Labilibaculum antarcticum: one gene and its partner. The protein of the gene in region 1 interacts with the protein of each later gene in a pairwise test. Links are inferred from orthologs where the notes say so. Each region holds a gene or a part of one and is shown in the gene's direction. Other genes may lie near its edges.

Evidence for each region.
Region 2: the proteins of ALGA_RS01965 (region 1) and ALGA_RS16440 interact in binary tests that used the Escherichia coli proteins (3 or more experiments, as listed by UniProt). The link is inferred for Labilibaculum antarcticum from one-to-one orthologs.

What each region holds. Positions count from the first base shown.
Region 1 is NZ_AP018042.1:500,763-507,972, forward strand. What follows is about bases 2,815-5,761. They hold ALGA_RS01965 (molybdopterin molybdotransferase MoeA), read left to right. Parts: upstream 2,815-3,673; coding sequence 3,674-4,849; downstream 4,850-5,761. Other genes in these bases: ALGA_RS01960 (P-loop NTPase family protein), read left to right, coding at 3,124-3,669; ALGA_RS01970 (GTP 3',8-cyclase MoaA), read left to right, coding at 4,800-5,633; moaC (cyclic pyranopterin monophosphate synthase MoaC), read left to right, coding at 5,758-5,761. In the rest of the region: ALGA_RS01945 (hypothetical protein), read left to right, coding at 18-749; ALGA_RS01950 (HAD family hydrolase), read left to right, coding at 998-1,648; ALGA_RS01955 (cation diffusion facilitator family transporter), read right to left, coding at 1,678-2,613; more of moaC, read left to right, coding at 5,762-6,216; ALGA_RS01980 (MOSC domain-containing protein), read left to right, coding at 6,229-7,170. UniProt on the Escherichia coli protein: Catalyzes the insertion of molybdate into adenylated molybdopterin with the concomitant release of AMP.
Region 2 is NZ_AP018042.1:4,149,134-4,156,332, forward strand. Bases 2,445-5,380 are described here. They hold ALGA_RS16440 (molybdenum cofactor guanylyltransferase), read left to right. Parts: upstream 2,445-3,591; coding sequence 3,592-4,170; downstream 4,171-5,380. Other genes in these bases: msrA (peptide-methionine (S)-S-oxide reductase MsrA), read right to left, coding at 2,849-3,469; ALGA_RS16445 (molybdopterin-containing oxidoreductase family protein), read left to right, coding at 4,501-5,380. Outside these bases: ALGA_RS16420 (o-succinylbenzoate synthase), read left to right, coding at 1-939; ALGA_RS16425 (AMP-binding protein), read left to right, coding at 940-2,019; ALGA_RS16430 (hypothetical protein), read right to left, coding at 1,986-2,426; more of ALGA_RS16445, read left to right, coding at 5,381-6,738; ALGA_RS16450 (4Fe-4S dicluster domain-containing protein), read left to right, coding at 6,742-7,199. UniProt on the Escherichia coli protein: Transfers a GMP moiety from GTP to Mo-molybdopterin (Mo-MPT) cofactor (Moco or molybdenum cofactor) to form Mo-molybdopterin guanine dinucleotide (Mo-MGD) cofactor.

The sequences.
Region 1 (7,210 bases):
ACCAAAACAATATTATCATGAGAAAGAGAATAATTGGTTTGGCAATTGCTTTATGTTTAAGTTTTGCAGTTGTTGCACAAACCAGCGAGAAGACTGAAAAGACAGTTGTTGAAAGTGTTTACATTTTGCCAAAAAAAGGAATGGCTGATGAGTTTGAAAAAGCAATTAAGGCTCACAATGAAAAATTTCACCCAAAAGGTGATTACGTGGCTGGTTTGCGAAGAGTAGAATACGGAGATAAATCCGGCTGGTATGTTTGGATTATGGGACCTACAACTTACGCTGCATTAGATAGCAGACCTGCAAAAGAAAATGGTCATGAAGCTGACTGGGACAAAACGGTAGAACCTTTCGTTGAGAAATATGGCCCCGTGAATCTTTGGAATTACAATGAAAATTTATCGTTTGGAAAAGATATTTTAATGAATGCCAAGCATTATGAAGCCTGGGCAATTGATCTAAAAAAAGGACAGTATTATCGTTTTAAGGAAATTGCGATTAAACTTATGAAGACTTCTGAAAAAATGGGAGTAGCATTCTTAGTTTTCAATAATCCATTGCACACAGCCCATAGTGCTGATGTTGGAATTGTGTGGGACTTTAAAAGCTATGCAGATTGGTCGACAGATGATGGATTTAAAAAAGAGTTTGAAAAGCTTTACGGAGAAGGTTCATGGCAAAACATGTTCAATGAATGGATGGATGTTACCATTGATTACAATGCCGAATTAAGAACCATCATTAGATAAATAAAGACCAAAAGAGGCCATCCAAAAAGAACCATTCAATATGCTCTTGTCATGTTGAGCCTGTTGAAACATCTCAACCGTATTGTGAATGTTTTTCGTCCCGATAACCATCGGGATCGCTTAAAATGACAATTCATTTGTTCTTTCTGGATAGCCTCATTTTTATGCTTAAAAATTTGTGCAGTTCCTTTTGCATACTCAAACTTAGTTTTTAATATTTGTACTCCATAAACTTAATGAAGATTGTAATGATAAAAGGAGTTGTTTTTGACCTCGATGGCACACTCGCTAACTCAATTGAAGATATTGCCGATTCAATGAATATAGTTCTAAGCGAAAAAGATTTTCCAATACATGACTACGACACATACAAAACTTTTGTTGGCCGAGGATTAAAAGCATTGGTAGAGAATGCTTTGCCGGAGTCCGGAATTGACGAAGCAACATTAGAAGCCTGTTATAACAGAATGATGAGTGTATATGATGAAAATTGCGTTGCCAAAACTTGTTTGTATCCGGGAATTGCAGAACTTCTTACTGAATTACAGAAAAGAAACATCAAGATTGCCGTATTCTCGAACAAAGCAAATGAATTAACTCAAAAGGTTGCAAAAGCTCTGCTTGCTGACTGGCAGCTTGAAATGGTGATTGGTGCTGGTGGAGATATTCCCAGAAAACCAAATCCTAAAGGAGCAATAATGATTAGCACAAAAATGCGCATTGCGCCTGAAGAAATAATGTATGTTGGCGATTCGGGTGTGGATATGCAAACGGCTGTAAATTCAGGAATGTATGCAGCAGGTGTTCTTTGGGGATTCCGAAGCATGGAAGAATTACTCGAAAATGGAGCTGAAGTGCTTGTTGAAAACCCAATGGATTTATTGAATTCACTAGACTAACAGTCAGCAAAAGCAGGAAAGAAGGCCTACTAATGAATATGTTTTCTTTCCTGTCTTACAACACTTTCATCTTCGCAAAAGCCATTCAATTCAGGCTGAAGTGTTACATGACTTATTTCAAATTCATCATGAAGCATGTGTTCCAATCTGTCCAGAACATTATTTACTTCACTCAAAGCCAAATCGTTTCTGAAACTAATATGAGCTTCGAAATTAATTTGCTTGTCGTCTAATTGCCAAATGTGCACATGATGCATGTTTTCCACTTCTGCCAGTTCTTTAACTTTCTCATGGATTTCATCCATATTGATATCAATTGGAGCAAATTGCATGAGAATACGTATGCTTTCCTTCACCAAAGCCCAACTAGAATACACCAAATAGAGAGCAATAGCAATTGACAGAACACTATCAATCCAAGGAATTTCCCATAAGTACATTGCCAATCCTCCTAAAACAACAGCAACCGATGAAACCATATCGGATAATAGATGCAGATAAGCTGATTTCATATTAATATTGTTCTTAGCATCTTTCTTTACCAACAACACGCTAAGTCCATTTAAAAGGATTGATAATCCACCCAAAATCATGACCAATCCCGATTCAATATCCTGAGGTTCTGAAATCCGCTGGACGGCCTCCTTTAAAAGGAAAAATGCAATTACAACTAATGATATTGCATTAAATAAAGCCGCTAATATCTCTGCCCTTTTATATCCGAATGTTTGTTTAGCCGTTTGTCTCCTACTCGACAATTTACTTGCAAACCAGCTTATTATTAAAGCGAGAACATCACTGAAGTTATGCATGGCATCGGACAAAAGAGCCAAACTACCCGATACAATTCCTCCTATTACCTGCGCCACCGTAATTCCAACATTCAATAAAATTGCAATTCCCAAATTTCTTCCTTTCAACTCACCGTGATCGTGATGAGAATGTCCATGATTCCCTTTCCCCATGTTTCTTTCTAAATTAAATCAGCCTATAAATATAGTCATGAATTCTATTTCTTAATCAAACTAATTATAAATTACAAAATAAAATACAGCCATTGCTGACTAATAACACAATCAGTTACATTTTAGAACCTAAAGACCATAGGCTTTCCGGAAGAACGCCATTATTATTGGGTTAACGAACTCATAACTCATTTTTTTTAATCTTCACACATATACATTTGTAGATTCATTAATATTAATATCTTTACCCCAGTAATAAAGTGATCTCCGAGTTTACAATCTCTAAGCCATTGAAAAATGGAACGAATTATAAACCGATGGGTAAATTTGGAAACGAATTTGCCTCCCGCTGGGCTAAGACCCTAAAATTGGAAAGGAGTGTTTTTTGTAATTTTAGACGATACCGACAGTTAAGTAATTGCACTTTAGCTTAGCAATTGACACACTATCGGGACTAAATACATAAGCCTCCGATTCTAAATTGAATTGGAGGTTTTTTATATTTAAGAAATGAGGAATATTAAAAAGAACATATTATTAATTGCAGGAACTGGCAGAAATGTTGGTAAAACCTTATTTGCATGTCGATTGATTGAAGAATTGGCGTGTAAAAATGAGTTGGTTTGCATTAAAGTATCCCCTCACTTTCATGAATTAAGCAAGGAATTGGAAATCATCAGAGAAACTGAAGATTTTATCATTGCAAAAGAAAATAATAAAAAAGGCAGTAAAGACAGCAATCGCTTGTTTCAGGCAGGAAGCAAAAAAGTGTATTATGTGCAGGCTAAAGATGATCATCTTCCTGAGGTACTCTCCTATTTCGAGAAAATACTTACGCCCGAAACACCTGTAATTTCTGAATCGGGAGGCTTGAGAGACTTTATTGAACCGGGTCTGTTTTTAATGATCAACAAAAAAAACAATAACGACATAAAACCCAGAGCTATTGGTTATGGAAAATTAGCAGATAAATGGTTTGAATTTAATGGTGAGAATTTCAATTTTACTGCAGATAAAATTACTTTTGCCAATAATGAATGGAAAATAAAAAACTAATAATATGATTACGTTTCACGAGGCATTAAAAACCGTAAAACATGCCACGAAAAAGTTAGATACAGAAATTATCAATTTGGCTGACTGTTTAAATCGAGTTGTAGCAGAAGATGTACTTTCTGACATGTCACTTCCGCCCTTTAATAAATCGGCAATGGATGGATATGCCTGCAAACAATCAGATTTAGCTAATAATCTTGAAGTATTGGAGGTTATTGCTGCAGGATCTGCCCCAACTAAAACTGTTGGAACCAATCAGTGTTCTAAAATAATGACCGGAGCAATGGTGCCTGAAGGTGCAGATACAGTAATCATGATTGAGCATACCGAACAAATTAATGACAATCACATTCACTTCACCAAAGAAAAAACGAAATCGAATATCTGCCTTAAAGGGGAAGATATTTTAGAAAATGATGTTGTCCTAAAAAAAGGAACCCGATTAAAAGCACAACATATATCAGTATTAGCAAGTGTTGGATGTGCAAATCCTGTTGTTTACAAACAGCCAAAAGTTGCAACTATTGCAACAGGAAGCGAATTGGTTGAACCCGATCAAAAACCAGAAATATCTCAAATTCGCAATGTAAACTCCTGGCAACTTCAAGCTCAATTGCAAAAAATGGGCATTAAAGGTGATAATAAAGGGATTGTTTTAGATTCGAAGCAAGCTACAAAAGAGGCAATGATTAAAAGCCTTGAGGAAAATGATGTACTAATTATATCTGGTGGTGTATCTGTTGGTGATTTTGATTTTATACCACAAATTTTAAAAGAATTAGGTTTCAATATTTGGTTTCATACCCTTATGGTAAAACCCGGTAAACATACCGTTTTCGCAACCTGCAAGGAGAAATACGTTTTGGGCTTACCTGGAAATCCGGTTTCCTCTTTTGTGCAATTTGAATTACTCGGAAAACCATTACTATACCGCCTTATGGGCTATGATTACAATGCTCCAATGGTAAGAATGCCAATCGCATCAGATTACAAACGAAAAAGAGCTGACAGACTTGAATTTTTGCCTGTCCGCTTTAATGCAGACAATCAAGTTGTACCGATAAAATATCATGGTTCAGCTCATATTAATGCTTTTACATCAGCCAATGGGATTATGCTAATACCTACTGATGTTGATGAATTTATGGAAGGAGAATTTGTTCATGTTAGACAATTATAACAGAAATATAAATTACTTGCGAATTTCGGTAACAGACCGATGCAATCTTCGTTGTACTTATTGTATGCCCGAAGAAGGTATTGATTTAATGGCTCATGATGAAGTATTGAGTTTTGAGCAGATTACCGATTTTGTGAAAGAAGCTGTTGCAAGTGGAATCACCAAAATACGGCTTACCGGAGGCGAACCCTTGGTTAGAAAAGGAATTGTCGATTTGGTACAGTTGTTATCTGATATTCCTGGTATTGATGAAATCGCAATGACGACCAATGGCATATTACTTGAAAAATATGCTGATCGATTGGCTAAAGCCGGATTGCAACGAGTTAACATCAGTTTAGATACGCTTAAGCCTGAAAAATACAGAGAAATAACCCGTTTGGGTAATATTGAAGATGTTTTTAAAGGAATTAAAGCGGCTCAAAAGGCCGGATTGAACCCCGTAAAAATAAACTGCGTTCGAATGCCTGATGCCGATTTGGATGATCTGGAAGATTTACGCAAATTTTGCAAGAGTAATAATCTGGATTTACGATTCATCAAACAAATGGATTTGGCAAGCGGCGAGTTCTCTGTTGTTGAAGGAGGTAAAGGTGGAAACTGTTTGGAATGCAACCGGATTAGACTTACGGCCAACGGAAAAGTTAAACCCTGTTTATTTAATGCCAGCGAATTCGATATCAAAGAATTAGGAATTAAAAAAGCAATCGATAATTCGATCAATCAAAAACCGGAAGCTGGGACTAAGAATAAAAATGGTAGTTTTTATGGAATTGGTGGATAGATCAAGTGACAAGAAGAAAGGTATAAGGTACAAGGATTAAGGATTAAGGGACAAGTGGCAAGGATCAAGTGACAAGGATCAAGGAGCTCTAACAGAAAACGTTTTCAGTAAACAACATTTAATAATGGGAGAATTTAGTCATATAGATAAGGATGGTAAAGCCAATATGGTTGATGTGGGTCATAAAGAGCCACAAATAAGAGAAGCCAAAGCGGTTGGCATCATTCTTTTAGAGCCTCGCACCCTCGAATTAATAAATGAAAATGCAATGAAAAAAGGTGATGTTTTGACTATTGCAGAAATAGCAGGTATTCAGGCGGCTAAACGCACGAGTGATTTGATTCCTCTCTGTCATACGCTTCAGATAACAAAGGCTGAAGTAAAATGCAGCATTATTAAGAAGGGTATTCAGGTAAATACCCGAGTAAAATGCATTGGACAAACGGGAGTAGAAATGGAAGCGTTAACCGCTGCCAGCATAGCTCTGCTAACCATTTACGATATGTGTAAAGCTGTTGATAAATCAATGGTATTAGGTGAAATTACGCTTGTAGAAAAAACAAAAACCGATTTGAAGCAATAAAACACGATGAGCATGAGCACAAAAGAAGTATTAGTACTCTCTGTAAATATATCTGAGAAAAAAGGAGTCATAAAAAAACCTGTTGATTCTATAGAATTGAATTCACTAGGTGTTGTAAATGATGCACATGCGGGAAACTGGCACCGTCAGGTTAGCTTGCTGGCTAAAGAAAGTATCGATAAATTTTCGATACAAGCCAAACGTAAAATCAATTTTGGCGAATTTGCCGAGAACATTACCACTGAAGGGCTTTGGCTTCACCATACTGCTCCACTTGATCGTTTCCACATTGGTGATATGGTTTTGGAAGTAACTCAGATTGGTAAAAAATGCCATGGTGACAATTGCAGTATTTTTCGTGAAATAGGAAACTGCGTGATGCCAAAAGAAGGTATTTTTTGCAGAGTTTTAAATGGAGGTAATTTGAAAGCTGGTGATGTGCTTAGTTATCATCCAAGAATTATTAAAACCATGGTAATAACTCTTAGCGACAGAGCTAGCCGAGGTGAATATGAAGACAAAAGCGGGCCTTTATTGGAGAAATTGGCTGAAGACTTCTTCAAATCTAAAAACCGCCATTATCAAATAGAAAAATTTATTATTCCTGACAAAGAATCCGACCTGACTAATTTGCTGGAAAAAGCAAAAAAAGAGAACTTCGATCTTGTTTTCACTACAGGTGGAACCGGAATAGGACCCAAAGATATTACTCCTGATGTAGTAAAAAGACACATCACAAAAGAGATAACAGGAATCATGGAGTTGATTCGGGTAAAATATGGGATGGAAAAGCCAAATGCATTGGTTAGTCGTGGCATTGCTGGAGTTATGAATGAATCTCTAATTTACACCATGCCTGGTAGTCCAAAAGCCGTAAATGAATACTGCGCGGAGATTTTTAAGACCATTGAACACTCGCTTTACATGATGAATGAGCTGGATATTCATGGGTAAATAAAATTAATTGAATTGAGAATCAAGCTATTTCAAATTA
Region 2 (7,199 bases), 3.6 Mb from region 1 along the record:
TGGGATGATAAAAATCCAAATGTGATTGGCATAGGTGAATGTTCCATCATTAAAGGATTGAGTTCTGATGACAGGGAAGGTTATGAGGATAAAATCAAAGAAATTTGCGAGAGTATTGATGACTATTGGTATTATTTGGAGGATGGATTAATAGAATGGCCTTCAATATATTTTGGATTGGAAACGGCATTTTTAGATTTTCAGTCGAAAGGAAGTAAAGTGCTTTTCCCTTCTGATTTTACAGCAGGAAAAGCACAAATTGCAATTAATGGGCTTGTTTGGATGGGTGATTCGGGTTTTATGAAAGAACAGATTCAGCAAAAACTAGAAGATGGATTTGATTGTTTAAAGCTTAAGATTGGAGCTATCAATTTTGATGAGGAAATTAAACTTTTACAGGCCATCCGTAAAGATTTTGGATCCGATAAAATAGAATTGCGTGTTGATGCCAATGGCGCATTTTTACCCGCAAATGCTTTGGGTAAGTTGAAGATCTTATCCGAATTTCAAATTCATTCTATCGAGCAACCAATAAAAGCCGGACAATGGAATGATATGGCAGATTTGTGTTTGTCTAGTCCACTGCCTATCGCTTTGGATGAGGAATTGATTGGAGTGTCTGATTTAAGTTTGAAGAATGAACTTTTAAATACAATTAAGCCTCAATACATTATTCTGAAACCAAGTTTATTGGGTGGAATAAAAGGAAGCAAAGAATGGATTGATTTGGCTGAAGAACGAAAAATACCTTGGTGGATAACTTCGGCATTAGAATCTAATGTAGGACTGAATGCCATCGCGCAATGGACTTACACTCTTAATAATCCAATGCCACAAGGCCTGGGCACCGGACAAATCTATAGCAATAACATAGTGTCGCCTCTCTATATGAGTAAAGGCTTTTTAGCCTACGATACTTCGGCAAAATGGGAGATTTAATTGATAGAAACAGATATGCGGGAACTCACTATAAATGGTAAATTATATTCGGAAGAAGAATTGCCTAAACACTGTGCCAGTCAATTGTCGATAAGTGATTTTCAATGGGAGCGCGATGTTTATTCTTTTATATTGGAATGGTTGGATTCAAAAGAAACCATTGTTGCTCATACTTCCGGATCAACAGGAGAACCTAAATTGATGGATTTATCGAAGGGGCGCATGATAAATTCGGCTCAATTAACAGGCGAATATTTTAAATTTGAAAAAGGACAGACTGCTTTGCTCTGTTTATCCACAAATTTTATAGCAGGTAAGATGATGGTTGTTCGTGCCTTTCTGTGGCAGTTAAACTTGATTCTTGTGGATCCAAACGGACACCCATTGAATAATTTGAAGGATAAAATTGATTTTGCAGCTATGGTTCCACTTCAAGTGATTAATTGTTTAAAAGATGGGGTTGACTTTGGCTTAATCGCTAATCTTTTAATAGGAGGAGGTGCAGTAGATGCTAATTTGGAAGATCAGTTACAAGAATTGCCCACCAAATGTTTCTCAAGTTATGGAATGACTGAAACCGTTTCTCATGTTGCCATTAAACCTTTAAATGGAAATAGTAAATCGGAGTATTACCAAGGATTGGGGAATGTTACTTTTTCTCTTGATAAGCGAGCTTGTTTACAGATTACTGCGCCACAAATTATTTCAAAAGTAATTTGCACGAATGATGTAGTGGAACTTGTTGATGAAAAGCACTTTGTCTGGCTTGGGCGATATGATAATGTTGTGAATTCAGGAGGGGTTAAGTTGTTCCCCGAGAAAATAGAGGAAAAGCTTAGAGATGTTATTTCTGACCCTTTTTTCATCACCGGGATTAGGGATGAATTGCTTGGACAAAAGCTAGTGCTGATTATTGAAAAGGACAATCAATCCTCCGAATATGTATCCAATTTATTGGCAAAAATAAAAGGCTTGCTCGGAAAATACGAACAAGCCCGAGCTATTATTTTTATTCAAGAATTTAAACGAACTCCAAATGGCAAACTTCAGCGTGAAGCAACAGCGTCTATGCTTAAATGATCAAGGTAAGCAAGTAATCTTTTAAAGTCTTGCGGTCTGTTTAAATCCAATTGATTGTTCCTCTCAAATTTTTTGGCTTCTTTCAGAAAGGATTTGAAATATTTTGAAATTAAGTGATTTGCAGAATTTAATTTTCTTGGTATTTCACCCTTAGTCTGAACTAAATAGTAAGATTTTGGTTTTTTAAAATCCAATTTGCTTTTAGTTGATAGTATGTAATATCTAGCATAGATTTTTTGCCCCCCACCGTATAGTTTTTGAAGATATCCGCTGGTAGTATCTTTTTTAACCAAATATTTTTTGTACTCATAGCACTCACCATTTATAGTAATCTCTTTTAATTTTTCAGGAGATTTAATAACACTGTGTTGCGTCCCAATTTTACATTCCATTACATCTGTTTTCACATTGTAACGAATTTTAATCGAATTTAATTCTGTGTTTTTTGTTGTTATTAGTTTAGATGTCTCGAATATCGAGTTTTGATAGTTAGATTGGACTTCAAAATTATCATCTAAAATAACTGAGTAATGCATAATTCCAAAATTTGGATATTCTTTCCAAATGGAGCTTTTTTGTGAGAATGCCAGAATTGACATGGCGTTAATTATGAGTAACGAGAGTAGCAGTTTAATCATTTTTATAATTTTGGTTGAATAGTCAATTCAAAAATACTATAAAGGAAAATTAATGCATATTTTTATTGTTAAGCCACAGTTAGGATTTGATTAATCGAAGTAAATTCCAGTTGAAAAATGCCTTAACTTAAAGGAAGATAAGGATTTATTTGGTGAATGAAAAAAATGCCACTTTAAAAGTGGCATTATATTTATTCCTGTTTCAATTTATCTTTAAAGGCTTTTTTGAATTTTTCCTGTTTCGGTTTAATAACAAACGAACAGTAGGGCTGATTTGAGTTATTATTAAAATAATCCTGGTGATAATTTTCTGCCGGATAAAAGATTGACGAAGGCGATACCTCTGTGATTACCGGATTATCCCAAGCTCCAGATTCGTTTAATCTCTTCTTAAGAGTCTCTGCAATATTTTTTTGCTCGTCGTTATTGTAAAAAACGACTGAACGATATTGTGAACCCACATCAGCACCTTGTCGGTTTAAGGTAGTTGGGTCGTGAACTTGCCAAAAGACTTCAAGAAGTTCTTTAAAGCTAATTACAGTTGGATCATATGAAATTTGACAAACTTCGGCATGTCCTGTTTGTCCTGAGCAAACCTGCTCATAGGTTGATTCTTCTTTACCTCCCATGTAGCCCGATACAACTTTATCAACTCCTTTTAGTTCCTGAAAAATTGCTTCAACACACCAAAAACACCCTGCTCCTAATGTTATTGTTTGTAATTCCTTATTTTGTTTCATTTCACGCATAGTTGTATTTCCGAATAATAAGCCGGAAATTAATACAAAGACGATACATATTGACTTTTTCATGTTTTCCGGTTTTGGTTCTTATTTAAAATCGTTCTAAAAATAATCGATTCGACTATTATATCAAAATTAAAAGAGCTTAAAGTCTTAATTTGGCTTCAAATAATTCTTCATTATATTTGAGTATGATAGAAAACAAACAAATAGTAGGTATTGTTTTGTCTGGAGGGAAAAGCTCTCGCATGGGCACAGAGAAGGGGCTGGTAAAATGGAAAGGAAAGTCTTTGATTGAGTATTCTGTTGACTGTTTGCGAAATACTTGCAAAAATATTGTTGTGAGTTCTAATAAAGATTGTTACGACTACCTTAGTTTGCCTGTTGTAGCTGATGAGATTAAAGATTGTGGCCCTATTGGAGGGATTTATTCTTGTATGAAAGCGGTAAAGGCAGATTATTATCTTGTTTTAGCTTGTGATGTGCCTAATGTTCCTTTTCAGTTATTTAACGATTTACTTTTAAATATTGGAAATGCAGACGCAATTTTCCCTACTGATAAAGGAGAGAGAGGACAACCTTTGATCTCTGTTTATAAAGCATCATGTTTTAAAGTGATAGAAGAGGAATTATTAAAAGGGAATTATAAGATGATGAAGCTTCTAGGTTTACTAACTACTAAAACATTTTCTGTAAGCGAGGAATTGACTTATTTCAATCCCAAAATGTTATCCAATGCTAATTCTCTCCATGATATAAATTTTTTATAATAAAATCAGAGTATTAACGAATTTTATCCTTAATTTAAAAAGGTATTCTCGTAATGAGAATATTCTCAATACTCTTAACTGAGGGGTTTTGAGAGCTGGATTTCAATACAAATAAAGAAAAATTACAATAAATCTAATTTAGTAAAGATCTAAATAGTTGCATATTTGTTTGTATCAGTGTCTTCGGTGATGTTTCTTTTTTTAGACTAATTCCAAAGTGGGTTTTTATGCTCTACAACACATTTCCGAATCATCTTTTTAGATATGTTTACATCCATAGATGTATGTTTCTACATGTGTTTATGTGTATAAGTTTAAAGTATTCACAACATGAAAAGCAGAAGACAGTTTTTGAAAATTAGTTCCTTAAGTGCAGCCGGATTGGTTTTTGGAGGAGGTTTATTGGAAACGTTTGCCGATAATCTATTGAAAAGCAATCAGTCTTATTTTAAAGGACCTTACGATTTTACCCGCACTCCGACTTATTGTGAAGTGTGTTTTTGGAAGTGTGCCGGATGGGTTCATAAGGATGAAAATGGTAGAATTAAGAAAATAATCGGAAACGATGACGACCCAAATTGTAACGGTAGGTTTTGTCCTAGAGGTACTGGAGGAGTTGGAATGTATTTCGATGAGGATCGTTTGAAAACTCCTTTAATTAGGACCGATGAAAGAGGAAAGCAATCTTTTAGGGAAGCCACCTGGGATGAAGCATTCGATTACATTGCCGCTAAAATGAACAAAATTAAAGAGGAACATGGTCCTGAATGTACGGCTTTGTTCACTCATGGTTCAGGAGGGAAATATTTTGGTAATCTACTAAAAGGTTTTGGTTCTAATAATATAGCTGCACCATCCTATGCACAATGTCGTGGTCCTCGTGAAGTCGCTTTTATAGCGACTTTTGGACAAGGGATAAACTCTCCTGAAAATACTGATATTCGTGATACAAAATGTTTGGTTTTAATCGGATCGCACCTGGGTGAAAACATGCACAATGGGCAGGTTCAGGAAATGTCTGATGCGATTGATAAAGGGACTACTATTATAACTGTTGATCCTCGTTTTTCAACTGTTGCAAGTAAATCAAAATATTGGTTGCCAATTAAACCATCTACCGATATGGCACTTCTGCTTTCGTGGATGAATGTGATAATAAGCGAAGGTTTATATGACAAAGAATACATCGAAAAGTATGCTTTTGGTTTTGAGGAGCTCAAAGCTCATGTTCAATCCTTTACTCCAGAGTGGGCCTATGGAATTACTACAATAAAGCCTCAGCAAATACGCGATACTGCTCGCGAAATGGCACATGCTGCTCCTGCAGTAATTGTTCATCCAGGGCGGCACGTAACATGGTATGGCGACGACACACAAAGATTGCGTGCAGTTGCTATTTTGAATGCTCTATTAGGAAGTTGGGGACGAAGAGGTGGATTTTATAATCCAGCGAAAGCTTCGGTACCTCATTTTCATTTACCTGATTTTCCAACGCCAAATAAGGACTGGCGAGCTGCCATGGGAGGAAAATACAAGCTTGCTGATTTAGCACTCGCTTCCGGTGTATGTGAGGCAACGATACCAAGTCCGGAAATGAGTTGTTCTATTAAAGGATGGATTGTAAATGGAACCAATCTGATTAATACTTTGCCGGATCAGAAAAAAACGATTGCTGCTATTCAAGCACTTGATTTGCTCGTGGTAGTTGACACGATGCCAATGGAGATCACTGGATATGCTGATGTGGTTCTTCCAGAGTGTACTTATTTGGAAAGATATGATTCTTTGCGGATATCGCAGGGTAGAGTCCCAAGTATTGCTCTAAGAATGCCCGCGGTTGATCCTTTGTACAATACGAAGCCAGCCTTTTGGATGGCTCGTGAATTAGCCAAAAAACTTGATTTACTTCAATATTTCCCATTTGAAACTATCGAAGAGGAAATTGATTGGGAATTGAAACAAGTCGGTTCTTCATTGGAAGAAATGCAACGCATAGGTGTTAAACTTATGGATCGTGAAGTTGATGACTTGTATTTTGGTGAAGATGAGGATGTAGAATTCTATACAAATACAGGGAAAATAGAATTGTACTCAACAGCCTTAGAGGGAGAAGGATTCGACCCAATGCCTGTATTTACTCAACATCCTGAACCAAGCGAAGGATTTTATCGATTAATATATGGTCGCGCCCCAATGCATACTTTTAGCCGGACTGCCAATAATCCAAATCTTACCGATTTAATGGACGAAAACACAGTATGGGTGAATCCGAAAGTGGCAAAAGAATGGGGTTTGAAAAACGATCAGTACGTATATTTAGAAAATCAGGATGGAGTAATTTCAGACTTTAAAATAAAAGTACGAGTAACGGAACGTATCCGTTGGGATTCTGTTTATATGGTTCATGGCTTTGGACATGCAGATAAACGTTTGACAAGAGCTTTTGGGAAAGGCGTAAGCGATACTCAGATGATTACTAATGTAATGCTCGATCCTATAATGGGAGGAACAGGAATGCGTGGCAATTTTGTGACGTTTCGATTTGATAACAAAAAAACGGAGGTGTAAGCTATGAGATATGCAATGGCGATTGATACAAAAAAGTGTGTAGGTTGCAGCGACTGTGTAGTAGCTTGCCAAACCGAAAACGATGTTCCTATTGGACACTGCCGCGATTGGGTCGTGGAAGTAATGGATGGAACCTACCCTGAGCTGGAAATGGAATTGCGGTCTGAACGATGTAATCATTGTGAAAATTCACCTTGTGTACGTTGTTGTCCGACTGGTGCAAGCCATTATTCCGATGGTGGAATTGTTCTGGTAACAAAAAATGAATGTATAGGCTGTAGTGCTTGTATCACATCATGTCCTTATGATGCCAGATATGTTCATCCCGATGGATATGTAGATAAATGTACATTTTGTTTGCACAGAGTGAAAAAAGGAATGCAACCTGCTTGTGTGGCAGTATGTCCTACCAAATGCATGTATTTTGGAGACTTAGACGATCCAAGAAGTGAGGTTTCAGA